Regions from separate parts of the Mesorhizobium sp. WSM1497 genome, predicted to be linked through region 1. Evidence: riboswitches for the same ligand, from Rfam matches in the RefSeq annotation. Region 1 holds a riboswitch; the other holds the start of a gene.
What was found. A riboswitch is a leader RNA that binds a small molecule or an ion and turns the genes downstream of it on or off. The one in region 1 is predicted to bind S-adenosylmethionine.
Positions count from the first base shown of each region.

Region 1 (7,030 bases):
CCGCGCCGGCGCCAAGGGCCTGGCGGAGGCGATCGCTTCCGCCGCGGCGAAGTAATCCCGGAATCATTGCTGATGTCAGTTCGCCATTTCACCGATCTTTCCACCGTTTCCGAAGGCGACCTGCGCTTGATGCTGGACGACGCGGTGGTGCGAAAGGCGCGGCTCAAGGCCGGCGAGCGCACCAAACCGCTCGAAGGCAAGGTGCTCGCGATGATCTTCGACAAGCCGTCGACGCGCACGCGCGTCTCCTTCGACGTCGGCATGCGGCAGCTCGGCGGCGAGACCATCATGCTGACCGGCACCGAGATGCAGCTCGGCCGTTCCGAGACCATCGCCGACACCGCCAAGGTGCTGTCGCGCTATGTCGATGCGATCATGATCCGCACCACCTCGCATGAGCGGCTGCTGGAATTGACCGAGAACGCCACCGTGCCGGTGATCAACGGACTGACCGACGATACCCATCCCTGCCAGTTGATGGCCGATATCATGACCTTCGAGGAACATCGCGGTCCGGTAGCCGGCAAGACCATCGCCTGGACCGGCGACGGCAACAATGTGCTGCATTCCCTGCTCGAGGCCTCGGCCCGGTTCCGCTTCAACCTCAACGTCGCCGTTCCCGAAGGCAGCGAGCCGGCGCAGAAGCATATCGACTGGTCGCAGGCGCATGGCGGCAAGCTGCACTTCACCCGCTCGCCCGAGGAAGCCGTCGATCAGGCCGACTGCATCGTCACCGATTGCTGGGTGTCGATGGGCCAGGAGCATCGCGCCCGCGGCCACAATGTGTTCTCGCCCTACCAGGTCAATGCCAAGCTGATGGCGAGAGCCAAGCCGGACGCGCTGTTCATGCACTGCCTGCCGGCGCATCGCGGCGAGGAAGTGACAGACGAGGTTATCGACGGACCGCATTCGGTGGTCTTCGACGAGGCCGAGAACCGGCTCCATGCCCAGAAGGCCGTGCTTGCCTGGTGTCTAGGCGCTTGAAGTGTCTGGGCGCTTGATCCCTGGGAGCTTGATCTGCGGGCGTGTGATGCCTATTTGCGCCGCATCACGCAAATCAAGCGCGTTTCGACGCATGCGCCCCGGAGGGCGGCATGGCCGCGCCCTGGAGCTTTGTCATGTTGGAAACCTATCAAGTGACTGAACATCACCCCAAACTCGGCGAATTCGGCTATGCCGGCGACGATCACGTCGTGCCGTTCGAGGTCGGCCCTCTCGACGTGCGCGGCCGCACGGTCCAACTCGGGCCGATGCTGGACGCCATCCTCAGCCGCCACGATTATCCCGAGCCGGTCGCCCGCCTGCTGGCGGAGGCCTGTGTGCTGACCGTGCTGCTCGGCACTTCGCTGAAGTTTGAGGGCAAGTTCATCCTGCAGACCCGCACCGACGGACCCGTCGACATGCTGGTTGCGGATTTTTCCACGCCCTCGGCGCTGCGCGCCTATGCGCGTTTCGATGCCGACCGGCTGGAAGCGCTGGTCGCGGCGGGCGAAACCTCCCAGCAGACGCTGCTCGGCAGTGGCGTGCTGGCGCTGACCATCGACCAGGGCGCCCATACGCAGCGCTATCAGGGTATCGTCCAGCTCGATGGCGAGACCCTGGAAGACGCGGCACGCACCTATTTCCGTCAGTCGGAGCAGATCCCGACGGATATCAGGCTGTCGGTGGCCAAGCTTTTGACGCCCGGTCCCGGCGGCGCCCGCGAGCAATGGCGCGCCGGCGGTATCCTGGCGCAGTTCCTGCCGCAGTCGCCCGAGCGCATGCGCGTCCCGGACCTGCCGGGCGGCGATGGCGATCCGCGTGAGGAGATCCACGATCCGGTCGACAATTCCTGGCAGGAGTTGCTGGCTCTGCTCGGCACCATCGAGCCGACCGAACTGATCGACCCGACGATCGGCGCCGAGCGGCTGCTCTACAGGCTGTTCCACGAGCATGGCGTGCGCGTCTTCGGCGGCGTTCCGGTCGCCGACCAGTGCTCGTGCTCCAGGGACAAGATCCGCGGCATCCTCGAGGGTTTTTCCGCCCAGGAGATCAAGGACAGCACCGAAGACGGCGGCATCCACGTCGCCTGCGAATTCTGTTCGAAGCAATATGATTTCGACCCGGCGGAATTTGCGGCCCAGTAGAGTAGAAACCACGCCTCACCGGTCGCTCCGCGGCCGGTGAGGCGAAATCAATTCACCGTCCGCCGCGTCCCCGGCAAGTCCAGCGAAAACGCCGGAATGGCGATGTCGAACGTCTCGCCCCGCTTGTTGCGCATCGTGTAATGCCCGACCATGATGCCGGACGGTGTCGAGAGCGGGCAACCGGACGTGTACTGGTAGCTGTCGCCGGGATTGAGTTCGGGCTGGTCGCCGACCACGCCGGGGCCGCGCACTTCCTCGACCCGGCCGGTGCCGTCGGTGATGTGCCAATAGCGCGACAGAAGCTGCACGAAATCGTCCGACTGATTGTCGATCGTTATCTGATAGCCCCAGACATAGCGGTTCTCAGAGGGATCCGAACGGTCCTCCAGATAGAACGGCCTGACCTGCACTTCGATGTTGCGCGTGACGGCGCTATACATAAGCGGCTCCAAAAAACGGTTCCAGCGGAACTTTCGGCGCTCCGTGCGGTTAGGTCAACCGATCGAAGCCTCCTCTGGCCGACCTCGCGGGCAGGTGCCGACAAAGAATGTCATTTAAGTGACATATGACAATGATGGTGTGCGCGGACTGGTGACGCGCGACTCGGGCGCTCTGTTGAACTGTTGAAACCGGCCATCTTGCGGACCGGTTTTCCTGGAGTGACCGGATCTCGATGCAACTCACTCTCATAGCCGCCACGCTTTCAACCGTCCTCATCCTCTCGAATCTCGCCAGCATCGTGCTCGCCGCGTCGCGTCTGAGACGGCGTCGCACCATTGCGCCGCCGGCCGGCAAGCCGCGGCCGGTGTCGATCGTCGTGCCGTCGCGCGGCGTCGAGCCGTTCACGCAGGAGACGCTGGAGCGCGCCTTCTCGCTCGACTGGCCGCGCTATGAGCTGATTTTCTGCGTCGCCCATGCCGACGATCCGGTGGTCAAATTGATAAACAGGACGATCGTCCGGTTTCCGAAAGTGCCGGCCCGGCTGCTTGTCGGCGACGACCGCATCAGCGCCAATCCGAAACTCAACAATTGCGTCAAGGGCTGGGAAGCGGCGCGGCACGACTGGGTCGTCCTGGCCGATTCCAACGTGCTGATGCCGAGGGACTACATCCAGCACCTGATGGCTGCCTGGCGGCCCGGCACCGGCCTTGTCTGCTCGACGCCGATCGGCTCGCGGCCGGCCGGCTTCTGGGCCGAGGTCGAATGCGCTTTCCTCAACACGCTGCAGGCGCGCTGGCAATATGCCGGTGAGGCGCTCGGCCTCGGCTTTGCCCAGGGCAAGAGCATGCTCTGGAACAAGCCGATGCTCGATGCCAATGGCGGCATCCGCGCGCTGGCCGCCGAGATCGCCGAGGATGCCGCTGCGACCAAGCTGGTGAACAGTCTCGGCCTGCGCGTCAATCTCGTCGCCGCCCCCTTCGAGCAGCCGCTTGGCCGGCGCTCGTTTGACGAGATCTGGTCGCGTCAGGCCCGTTGGGCGCGCCTGCGCCGCGTCACTTTCCCGCTGTTCTTCGCACCCGAAATCCTGACCGGCGCCGTGGTGCCGCTGGTGCTTGCGCTGATTGCAGCGGCAAGCGCCGGCTTCAGCCTCTGGGCAACCGCCCTTGCCGTGCTGGCGGCCTTCTATCTTCCGGAGTGCGCCCTGGCCTGGTCCAAGGGCTGGTACCTGTCGCCACGCATGGTCGCCGCGATCATGGCGCGCGACCTGATCCTGCCGGCGATGTGGGGGCGCGGTTGGCTCGGCGGCGCCGTCGACTGGCGCGGCAATGCGATGACCATCGGCACCAAGACGGCCGAGCTGGAAGAGACGCCGTCCGGCGCCTGAAGGCCTCCTACCTGGCCCCCTTCAGCGCCTGCGCGATGTCCTCGAGCAGATCGTCGGTATCCTCCAGGCCAACCGACAGCCTGAGCGTGCCCGGCCCGATGCCGAGCTCGGCGCGCGCCTCGTCGCTGAGATTTTTGTGCGTCGTCGTCGCCGGGTGGGTGATCAGGCTCTTGGCGTCACCGAGATTGTTGGAGATCAGGACGATGTCGAGCGCGTTCTGCAAGGCGAAGGCCGCCTGCTTGCCGCCCTTGACGTCCAGGCAGATCAGCGTCGAGCCGCCCGACATCTGCTTCTTGACGATGTCGGCCTGCGGATGGTCGGCGCGGCCGGGATAGATGACGCGCGCGATTTCCGGCCGTTCGGCCAGAAAATCGGCGATCCGGCCCGCACTTTCCGTCTGCTGGCGTACGCGCAGCGGCAGCGTTTCCAGGCCCTTCAGCAGCGTCCAGGCGTTGAAAGGCGAAAGGCTTGGGCCGGTATGGCGGAAATAGTCGTGCAGGTTCTCGTCGATCCACTTCTTGTCCGACAGGATGACGCCGCCGAGACAGCGCCCCTGGCCGTCTATGTGCTTGGTCGCCGAATAGACGACGATATGGGCGCCGAGCTGCAAGGGCTTCTGCTGCAGGGGCGTGGCGAAGACATTGTCGACGATCAGCCTGGCGCCGATCGAATTGGCAAGCGAAGCGACAGCGGCGATATCGACCACTTCCAGCGTCGGATTGGTCGGGCTTTCCAGGAAGAACAGCTTGGTGTTCGGCTTGACCGCCTTTTCCCAGTTGGCGATGTCGGTGCCGTCGACCAGTGTCGCCTCGATGCCGTATCTCGGCGCCAGCGTCTCGACCACCCAGCGGCAGGAGCCGAACAGCGCGCGTGCCGCCACGATATGGTCGCCGGCCTTGGCGCTGCACAGAAGGGCGGCCGTCACCGCCGCCATGCCGGACGCGGTGGCGCGCGCGTCTTCGGCACCTTCCAGCGCGCACATGCGCTTCTCGAACATGTCGACGGTCGGATTGGCGTAGCGCGAATAGATGAAACCCGGCTCTTCGCCCTTGAAACGGGCTTCGGCGGCTTGCGCCGTTTCGTAGACATAGCCTTGGGTGAGATAGATCGCTTCTGACGTTTCGCCGAAACCGGAACGCAGCGTTCCGCTGTGCACGAGTGCCGTCTGAGGCTTCCAGTTGCGCTTCTTGGTGCTCATCGCTTTTCTTCCAGACACAAAAAAACCGGCCGCGAAAGTCGCAACCGGTCCATACGGCCTTGCGGCCCGACGGTCCTTTAGCGACTTGTTTAACGTGGCTGCAAGCCGACCGGCCAAATCACCACGGGATAACGACCCTTTAGACCCGCACCGCGCTTGCGTCAATTGCCGGCTTCATTAAGAGGTTTGTACCAAGCAGGAGTGGAGCCTTGCGGCAGACAGGCATTCTTCCCGACCAGGACATATCGGCGCTGTTCCAGTCCGGCGCGCTGAAGTCGGCGCGTGCGCTCGATGCCGACCAGATCCAGCCGGCCAGCCTTGATCTCAGGCTCGGCGACAAGGCCTGGCGGGTGCGCGCCTCCTTCCTGCCCGGCCCCAATCACAAGGTCTCGGAAAAGCTCGACCGGCTGCAGCTGCACGAGATCAATCTGGCCGAGGGCGCGGTGCTGGAGACCGGCTGCGTCTATATCGTGCCCCTGCTTGAAAGCCTGGCGCTGCCGGCGGACATTTCAGCCTCGGCCAATCCGAAGAGCTCGACCGGGCGGCTCGACATCTTCACCCGCGTCATGACCGATCGCGGCCACGAGTTCGACAAGATCGCCGCCGGCTATCATGGCCCGCTCTTTCTGGAAGTCAGCCCGCGCACCTTCCCGATCGTCGTCCGCACCGGGTCGCGCCTGTCGCAGATCCGTTTCCGCATCGGCAATGCGCTGCTCTCGGAAGCCGAGTTGCACGACCTGCATCGCACGCAGATGCTGGTCGCCACCGAGCCGCCGAACATTTCCGGCGGCGGCATCGCGCTGTCGATCGACCTCAACGGCGATCAAAGCGGCTTGGTCGGCTATCGCGGCAAGCATCACACCGGCCTCGTCGATGTCGACAAGCGCGCGGCCCAGGAAGTCGTCGACTTCTGGGAACCGATCCACAAGAGCGGCGCCGGCGAACTGGTGCTCGACCCCGATGAATTCTACATCCTCGTCAGCCAGGAGGCGGTGCATGTGCCGCCGCTCTACGCCGCCGAGATGACGCCCTTCGATCCGCTGGTCGGCGAATTCCGCGTCCATTATGCCGGCTTCTTCGATCCGGGCTTCGGCCATTCCGCGTCCGGCGGCACCGGCAGCCGGGCGGTGCTGGAAGTGCGCAGCCATGAAGTGCCGTTCATCCTCGACCACGGCCAGATCGTCGGCCGGCTGGTCTACGAGCATATGCTGAAGCGGCCGCAGGCACTCTACGGCACCGATCTCGGCTCCAACTACCAGGCGCAGGGCCTGAAGCTGTCCAAGCATTTCCGCGCCGCGCGCTGACACTCATTGCCCCAAGGCAAAATACTTGCCTGTGCCGGTTCGGCATGCTTGGCTGCCTTGCCGCCCGTCAAGCTGGCGGCGTTCAAGGGGAACCAAGAAAATGCGATTTTCGAAATGGGTCATATCGGCGGCGGGCGCTGCCATGCTGGCAATGCTGGCCGGCTCTCCGTCGGTGCAGGCGGCGGAGAAAATCAAGATCGGCACCGAGGGCGCCTATCCGCCGTTCAACACCATCACCGCTGACGGCAAGGTGGAAGGCTTCGACATCGACATCGCCAATGCGCTGTGCGCGCAGATGAAGGTCGAATGCGAGATCGTTACCCAGGACTGGGACGGCATCATTCCCGCTTTGCAGGCCAAGAAGTTCGACGCCATCATCGCCTCGATGAGCATCACCGAAGAGCGCAAGAAGCAGGTCGCCTTCACCAACAAATATTATACGACACCGCTGGCTCTGGTGGCGCCGAAGGACACCGATCTCACCTCGACCGAACCGGCGGCCCTTGCCGGCAAGACGGTCGGTGCCCAGGCTTCGACCACGCAAGCCGACTATGCCCAGAATGAATATGGCAAGGCG
Region 1 is NZ_CP021070.1:6,598,620-6,605,649, reverse strand. Features, by position in the region: gene A9K65_RS32120 (aspartate aminotransferase family protein) at 1-55, shown strand, start outside; gene argF (ornithine carbamoyltransferase) at 73-984, shown strand; gene A9K65_RS32110 (Hsp33 family molecular chaperone) at 1,095-2,126, shown strand; gene apaG (Co2+/Mg2+ efflux protein ApaG) at 2,174-2,566, opposite strand; gene A9K65_RS32100 (ceramide glucosyltransferase) at 2,800-3,951, shown strand; gene A9K65_RS32095 (O-succinylhomoserine sulfhydrylase) at 3,959-5,149, opposite strand; SAM riboswitch at 5,207-5,284, opposite strand; gene A9K65_RS32090 (2'-deoxycytidine 5'-triphosphate deaminase) at 5,359-6,453, shown strand; gene A9K65_RS32085 (ABC transporter substrate-binding protein) at 6,554-7,030, shown strand, end outside.

Region 2 (7,030 bases), 1.7 Mb from region 1:
CGGAAGCCGAATATTTGATCACTTCGGATTTGGTCACCGACTGCAGATCATCGGCGGTGCCGACGATGTTGTAGGCGATGATGTGCGGCAGATGCGAGACGATGGCCAGCGTCATATCGTGATGCTGGGGATCCATCGTGTCGATGTTGGCGCCGCAGCGCCGCCAGAACTCCGACAGCCTCTCCAACGCGTCCGGGTCGGTGTCGGGCAGCGGCGTGAAGATGCACCAGCGATTGTCGAACAGGTCGGCGAAACCGGCGTCGGGGCCGGATTTTTCTGTGCCCGCCAGCGGGTGGCCGGGAATGAAATGGACACCTTCAGGCACATAAGGCTGCATTTGCGCAATGACAGACGCCTTGGTCGAGCCGACATCGGTGAGGATCGCGCCCGACTTCAGCGCCGGCGCGATTTCCTCGGCAACCGCGCCGGACGATCCAACCGGCACCGAAATGATGACCAGGTCGGCATCGTGCACAGCTTCTCTCGCATCGGTGCTATAGCTATCGCCCAGCCCAAGCTCCTCAGCCCGCGCCAGCGTCGCCGCACTGCGCGTTGATATGGCCACGTGGCGGGCGAGGCCCTCGCGGCGGATGACGCGGGCCAGCGACGAGCCGATCAGGCCGATGCCGACCAGCGCGATCTTTTCAAACATCGGTGATGTCATGGTTCCTAGCTTTTCAGGAATGTCGTGAGAGCGGCGACAACGCCGCGATTGGCCTCTTCGGTGCCGACGGTCATGCGCAGCGCGTTGGGAAAGCCATAGCCCGAAACGCGCCGCAATATATAGCCGCGCGCCGTCAGATAGTCGTCCGCCGCCGCCGCCGAATGTTTCTGGTCCTCGGGAAAATGAATGAGGATGAAATTGCCGACGCTGGGCGTCACCCGCAACCCAAGCTTTGTGAATTCCTCACTCAGCCAGGCCAGCCAGGTCTCGTTGTGCGCCACGCTGCGCTCGACATGGGCGCGATCGCGAATGGCGGCGATGCCGGCCTCGATCGCCGTCGCATTGACGTTGAAGGGGCCGCGCACGCGGTTGATGGCGTCGACGATGTGCATCGGCGCATACATCCAACCGATCCGCGCGCCGCCGAGGCCGATCTTGGAGAAGGTCCGGGTCATCACCACGTTCTCTGCGCTGCCGACCAGTTCGATGCCGGCCTCATAGTCGTTGCGGCGGACATATTCGGCATAGGCCGCGTCGAGCACCAGAAGCACGTGCCTGGGCAGACCGGCATGCAGCCGGCGCACCTCCTGGAACGGCACATAGGTGCCGGTCGGGTTGTTGGGATTGGCGAGGAACACGATCTTGGTGCGTGGCGTGACGGCGGCCAGGATGGCGTCGATATCGGCGCGCTCGTCTGTTTCCTTGATCGTCACCGGAACGGCGCCCGCCGACTGGATGTAGATCTTGTAGACCATGAAGGCGTGTTCGGTGATGACGGCCTCGTCGCCGGGCGCCAGATAGGTCTGCGCCAGCAGGCCGAGGATCTCGTCGGAGCCGTTGGAGCAGATGATGTTCTGCGGGTTGAGGCCATGCACCTCGGCGATCGCTTCGCGCAGCCGCCTGGCGGTGCCGTCGGGATAGATGTCGAGCTTGCCGGCAATCTCGCGCGCGGCTTCGATCGCCTTCGGCGAGGGCCCGAGCGGGTTCTCGTTGGAGGACAGCTTGTGGACCTTGGCGACGCCGACAGGCGCCGTGCTCTTGCCCGGCACATAGGCGTCTATGTCCATGATGCCCGCGCGCGGGGTTGGACGTGCCTGGTCCGGTGTCTGGCTCATGTCGCAAAATCCGTCGAGAACGCTTCCTGAGGGAAGCCGCAGCGGAAATACAAGCCGTGGCCTGCAATGTCGAGAGGCGACAGCCTCCCGCCCAAGGCAGGCCGTTGACGCCGGGGCGCCACAGCCCTAGAAGGGGAGCGAACTTCCGTGGTGATTTGGCCGGTCGGCTTGCAGCCACGTTAAACAACTTGCTAAAGGGCCGTTTGCATCCTGTAACCGGCTTTGCGACCGCAATGCCGGTTTTTTGTTGTCCGCGCCGGCCGGACACCCGTATCGGCATCGACTTTCGACGAGTGCGATGCGTGGGCTCAAAGTGTGAGATGGATGTCATGGCCGTTCTGCGTGCCCGCAAAACCAACAACGAGGTCGACCAACCGTCGAGCCCGGTTTTGCGTTTTGGATCCGACAAGCCGCTCAAGCTGGACGCCGGTACGCTGCTGTCACCGTTCCAGATCGCCTACCAGACCTACGGCACGCTGAACGATGCCCGCTCCAACGCCATCCTCGTCTGCCATGCGCTGACCGGAGACCAGCACGTCGCCAGCACCAGTCCGGTGACCGGCAAGCCAGGCTGGTGGGAAGTGCTGATCGGGCCCGGCAAGATCATCGACACCAATCGTTTCTTCGTCATCTGCTCCAACGTCATCGGCGGTTGCCTTGGCTCCACCGGCCCGGCTTCGACCAATCCGGCCACCGGCAAGCCGTATGGGCTCGACCTGCCGATCATCACCATCCGCGACATGGTGCGGGCGCAGCAAATGCTGATCGACCATTTCGGCATCGAGAAACTGTTTTGCGTGCTCGGCGGCTCGATGGGCGGCATGCAGGTTCTGGAATGGGCGTCGAGCTATCCGGAGCGCGTCTTCTCGGCACTGCCGATCGCCACCGGCGCGCGCCATTCCTCGCAGAACATCGCCTTTCATGAGGTTGGCCGGCAGGCTGTCATGGCCGATCCGGACTGGCATGGCGGCAAATATTTCGAGCACGGCAAACGCCCGGAAAAGGGCCTGGCGGTAGCGCGCATGGCCGCCCACATCACTTACCTGTCGGAAGCCGCCCTGCACCGCAAGTTCGGCCGCAATCTGCAGGATCGCGAAGCGCTGACCTTCGGCTTCGACGCCGACTTCCAGATCGAAAGCTATCTTCGGCACCAGGGCATGACCTTCGTCGATCGCTTCGACGCCAATTCCTACCTCTACATGACGCGGTCGATGGACTATTTCGACCTCGCCGCAGACCATGGCGGCCGGTTGGCCGATGCCTTCGCCGGCACGAAAACCCGCTTCTGCCTGGTGTCGTTCACCTCGGATTGGCTGTTCCCGACCGAGGAGAGCCGCTCGATCGTGCATGCGCTCAACGCCGCCGGCGCATCGGTATCCTTCGTCGAGATCGAGACCGACCGTGGCCACGACGCATTCCTGCTCGACGAGCCGGAACTGTTTGCCGCCATTAACGGCTTCATCGGCTCGGCCGCCCGGGCGAGAGGGCTGAGCGCATGATCTCGAAAAATTGCAGGCTTTTCGGATCGGGATCATGCGCCAGGCGGGAGGCGAAGCCATGAGCGTCAACCGCGACCAGCGCGTCGACCTCGAAGTCGTCGCCAACCTCATCCCGCCACAGTCGCGCGTGCTCGATGTCGGCTCGGGCGACGGCTCGCTGCTCGAACTGCTGCAGGACACCAAGCAGGTCGACGGCCGCGGACTCGAGCTGTCGCAGCGCGGCGTCAACGAATGTGTGGCGCGCGGCCTCTCGGTCATCCAGGGCGACGCTGACAAGGATCTCGAATTCTATCCCGACAAGGGCTTTGACTTCGTCGTCCTGTCGCAGACGCTGCAGGCCACCCGCAACCCCAAGCTGGTGCTGGACGAACTGCTCAGGATCGGCAACCGCGCCATCGTCTCCTTCCCCAATTTCGGCCATTGGCGTGTGCGCCTGTCGCTGTTCCTCAACGGCCGCATGCCGGTGACCAAGGACCTGCCCTATTCCTGGTACGACACGCCCAACATCCACTTCTGCACCATCCGCGATTTCGTCAATCTGTGCGACGAACTCGGCGCGACAGTCGAGAAGGCAACCGCCCTCGACGCCGCCGGCCAGAAGATCGGCTTGTCGATGCCGTGGTGGTTCTGGAATTTCTTCGGCCAGCAGGCAGTGTTCTTGCTGAAACGGTAATTTCCTCACCGATCAAAGACCCGACTCGCCAAGCAACAGTGTGTTTGGCGCCGAGCAAAGTCGCCCTGTATGACGATCGCGAACCAGTGTAAATGGCGTCGACTGTTTGACAGCGGGCTAGTGCGGCTATAGCCACACTGACGGCTCGGGGGGGCAAAAAATGGTCGAAGAACGCGCAACTTATTCACTCGTCGTCGAAATGGAGAATGCAAAATCGATCGACTGGGGCGAGATCGGCGTTGGGATGAAGGCCTTGGCTCGGGAAATCTCATCGGTTTCAGCAACCGGTTCAGCGCGACCAAGGATCGTCATCTCTCACGGCGGAGCAGAGTCGGACAAAGAGGCGTTGCGTCGTGAGATTTCGAATGAGGCCCCGCAGCTCGGTCAGGTTGCCGAACTCGTCTTCACAGCTTTCCCTGGCGGCCGATATTACGACCTGAAGAACAACGGTATGCTGGCATCGGACGGAGATATCGTCATCTTTCTGGATTCCGACGTGGTCGCGGAACCAGGATGGCTATCAGGACTGCTTGAACCCTTTGAAAACTCTGAAGTTATCTGCGCAAACGGATATACATACCTTTCATACGACGACTTCTTTTCAAGAACCTTTGCGTTGATCTGGTTTTTTCCTATGGCCCGTGGAGACGGGCGATTTGCCTCGAAGCGAGCGATCAACGCCAACAATGTAGCGTTTCGACGCGAGTGGATCCTCAGCCATCCTTTTCCAAAACATAACGGCTTCAAGGTTTCCTGCACTTTGCTGATGCGCGAACTGCTGCGGGAGGGCCACAAAATTCATAATGTCAACGCACGCGTTTATCACTATTCGCCGCGGGGCTGGCGGTTCTTTTACTGGCGCGCCCTGGTTACAGGTCGCGACGCCGACCGGAAGTTCGTTGCGCTCAATTCGCCGAGCCGCACGCGACGGATAGTCAAGTCCTTCAGCCGGTGGCTCACCATGTCATGGCGCACGACACGACGGATCGTAGGCCATGCCCGGGAAACCGGGATGCCGCTTTGGCAGGTTCCCTTTTCTCTGATTGTCGGTCAGGCATTTTATGGTTTGGCGTTTTGGGGCCAGTTCAGTTTCGCAACTGGCATGGTTCGCGACAAAATCGAAACGGTGCCAGACTATGTTGGGCATAGCTAGACGCTGTACCGCCATTCCTTGAACCGCAGTTCAGCGTCCAGTTGATCCTTGATCCGGCGATTGCTCCAGAATATCCGTGGCCTTGTGCGGATGTTCGACGCCGTCGACGAACACCACATCGGCCTCCGAATTGTCCGTGCGCAGCGCCAGTATCGCTTGGTAGGCCGGCGAATTGTACCAGCCATGCACATGCTGCCTGTCGGGAAATTCTATGATGATCAGATGGCCAGGCCAGTCGTTCTCGATCACCTCCACATCGCCGCCATGGACCAGAAAACGGCCGCCGAAAGGTTCCAGCGTGGCATCTATCCTATGCAGATATTCGACGATCTGCGGACCCATTGTGGCTTGGCGCATATGGGCGACGGCGTAAGCGGCCATGACTGAACTCCCTTGTCATCGAAGCCGAGTTGCCGGCCTCTGCATGGGCAATCTGACCAAAGGCCGAGCGCTAAGCGATTACGTCTGAGGTAATGGGATGTATGCTATCTGTCATGATGGGTTGCTTCCACGGTGATTCGTAATGCTATGTGCGGCGGTGCTGTTGCAATTGGAACGCTAAGAGCGGGGATTCGTTGTCTCGCCTGGATTGAGTACCGGCACGGTGGGTGACAGGGGCAGTCGTTTTTTATAGCGTCGCGCCGACTGTGATGTGGTGTAGAGAAAGGGAAGTCCAATCCATTCGACCGTTCTGAAAATCGAAAAGTCCTGGACAGACGCGCAACCCTGCGCAGGAAACAGCTGACAGACATGGCCGGGATCGATCCAGTACCTCTCATCACGGTCATTACGCCGACCCACAACCGACGCGAAACAGTGTTGCGCGCCGTGGAAAGCGTATTCTCCCAGAGCATGTCGAGGTTTGAGCACATTGTCGTCGACGATGGTTCGACCGATGGGACCGAAGCGGCGCTGGCCCGCATCCAGGACCCGCGGCTGATCTATGTCGGGGCGAAATGGCGAGGCGCCAACGCCGCCAGGAATGCCGGCATCGAGCGGGCGCGGGCACCGTTGGTGACGTTCCTCGATTCCGACGACATCTACATGCCGCACCGGCTTGAACGAACCCTGACCTGGTTCGATGAAAATCCTGCACTGCAAGTGCTGATCAGTTCGTTCGTGTCCCTGAAGGGCAATCGCATCACAAACTGCGCCAACCCCGAGGCATTCGTGAGCCCCGCAATGCTTGAGCGGACGCTGGTTGGGCAGACCATCTTCATCGCCGGCTCCGCGATCACTGCTCGCCGTGAAGCCTTGCTGGCCATCGGCGGCTACGACAGCGACATCACCCGCATGCAGGATCGCGAATTGCTGCTGCGCCTTGCCCGGCGCTTCGGTGCGCAACTGTCCGGGGACCTCGACTGGACGAAATACAATTCGGAGAACTCGATTTCCGGCCGCCGTGACGGCTATGTCGAGGCCTATGCGAACCTGATGGGCAAACATCCTCATATTGCCCACGCCTACCCGCACATTCCGCCTTACATGATCTCGCGGCAGCTCATCGCCGATATCCTGCGAGGCAGGATACCGGAGGCATTCCAGGGCTATATGGCCAACCGTTCGTCGAAAGCGCTTGGCTACTCGCTGCCGGAATTGATGCAAGGCTATGTCCATGGCCGACGCTGGCGCCGCGATCTCTCCAACGAGTTTCGCAACCAATGTGGCGCCCGGCTCGCCTGAACCCAGAGCAACTCCAGGAAAATCGTGGAACGGTTTTCCCTCCGGATTGCGTGAACCGCACTATCGAGAGCTCAGCGGTCAAGTTCGGGAAAATACGGATCCGATAAAAACCGCCTGTCCCGTTCGCCCTGCAGGCAGTCTATCGGCTTGGCCGCGTCGACGGGGGTGATTCTCGCCTTGTCCCGAATGCCGCTCACTTCGAGGATCAGCTTGCGCCGGATGGCTGTCGAAAACTCCGCGGCG
Region 2 is NZ_CP021070.1:1,593,884-1,600,913, reverse strand. Features, by position in the region: gene A9K65_RS07855 (prephenate/arogenate dehydrogenase family protein) at 1-664, opposite strand, end outside; gene hisC (histidinol-phosphate transaminase) at 670-1,779, opposite strand; SAM riboswitch at 1,917-1,994, shown strand; gene A9K65_RS07845 (homoserine O-acetyltransferase) at 2,109-3,278, shown strand; gene metW (methionine biosynthesis protein MetW) at 3,337-3,951, shown strand; gene A9K65_RS07835 (glycosyltransferase) at 4,112-5,104, shown strand; gene A9K65_RS07830 (DUF1330 domain-containing protein) at 5,135-5,485, opposite strand; gene A9K65_RS07825 (glycosyltransferase family 2 protein) at 5,855-6,787, shown strand; gene A9K65_RS07820 (DUF1194 domain-containing protein) at 6,859-7,030, opposite strand, start outside.
Region 2: it holds a riboswitch for S-adenosylmethionine, as region 1 does, so the genes downstream of both, A9K65_RS07845 (homoserine O-acetyltransferase) here and A9K65_RS32095 (O-succinylhomoserine sulfhydrylase) in region 1, are expected to answer to the same signal.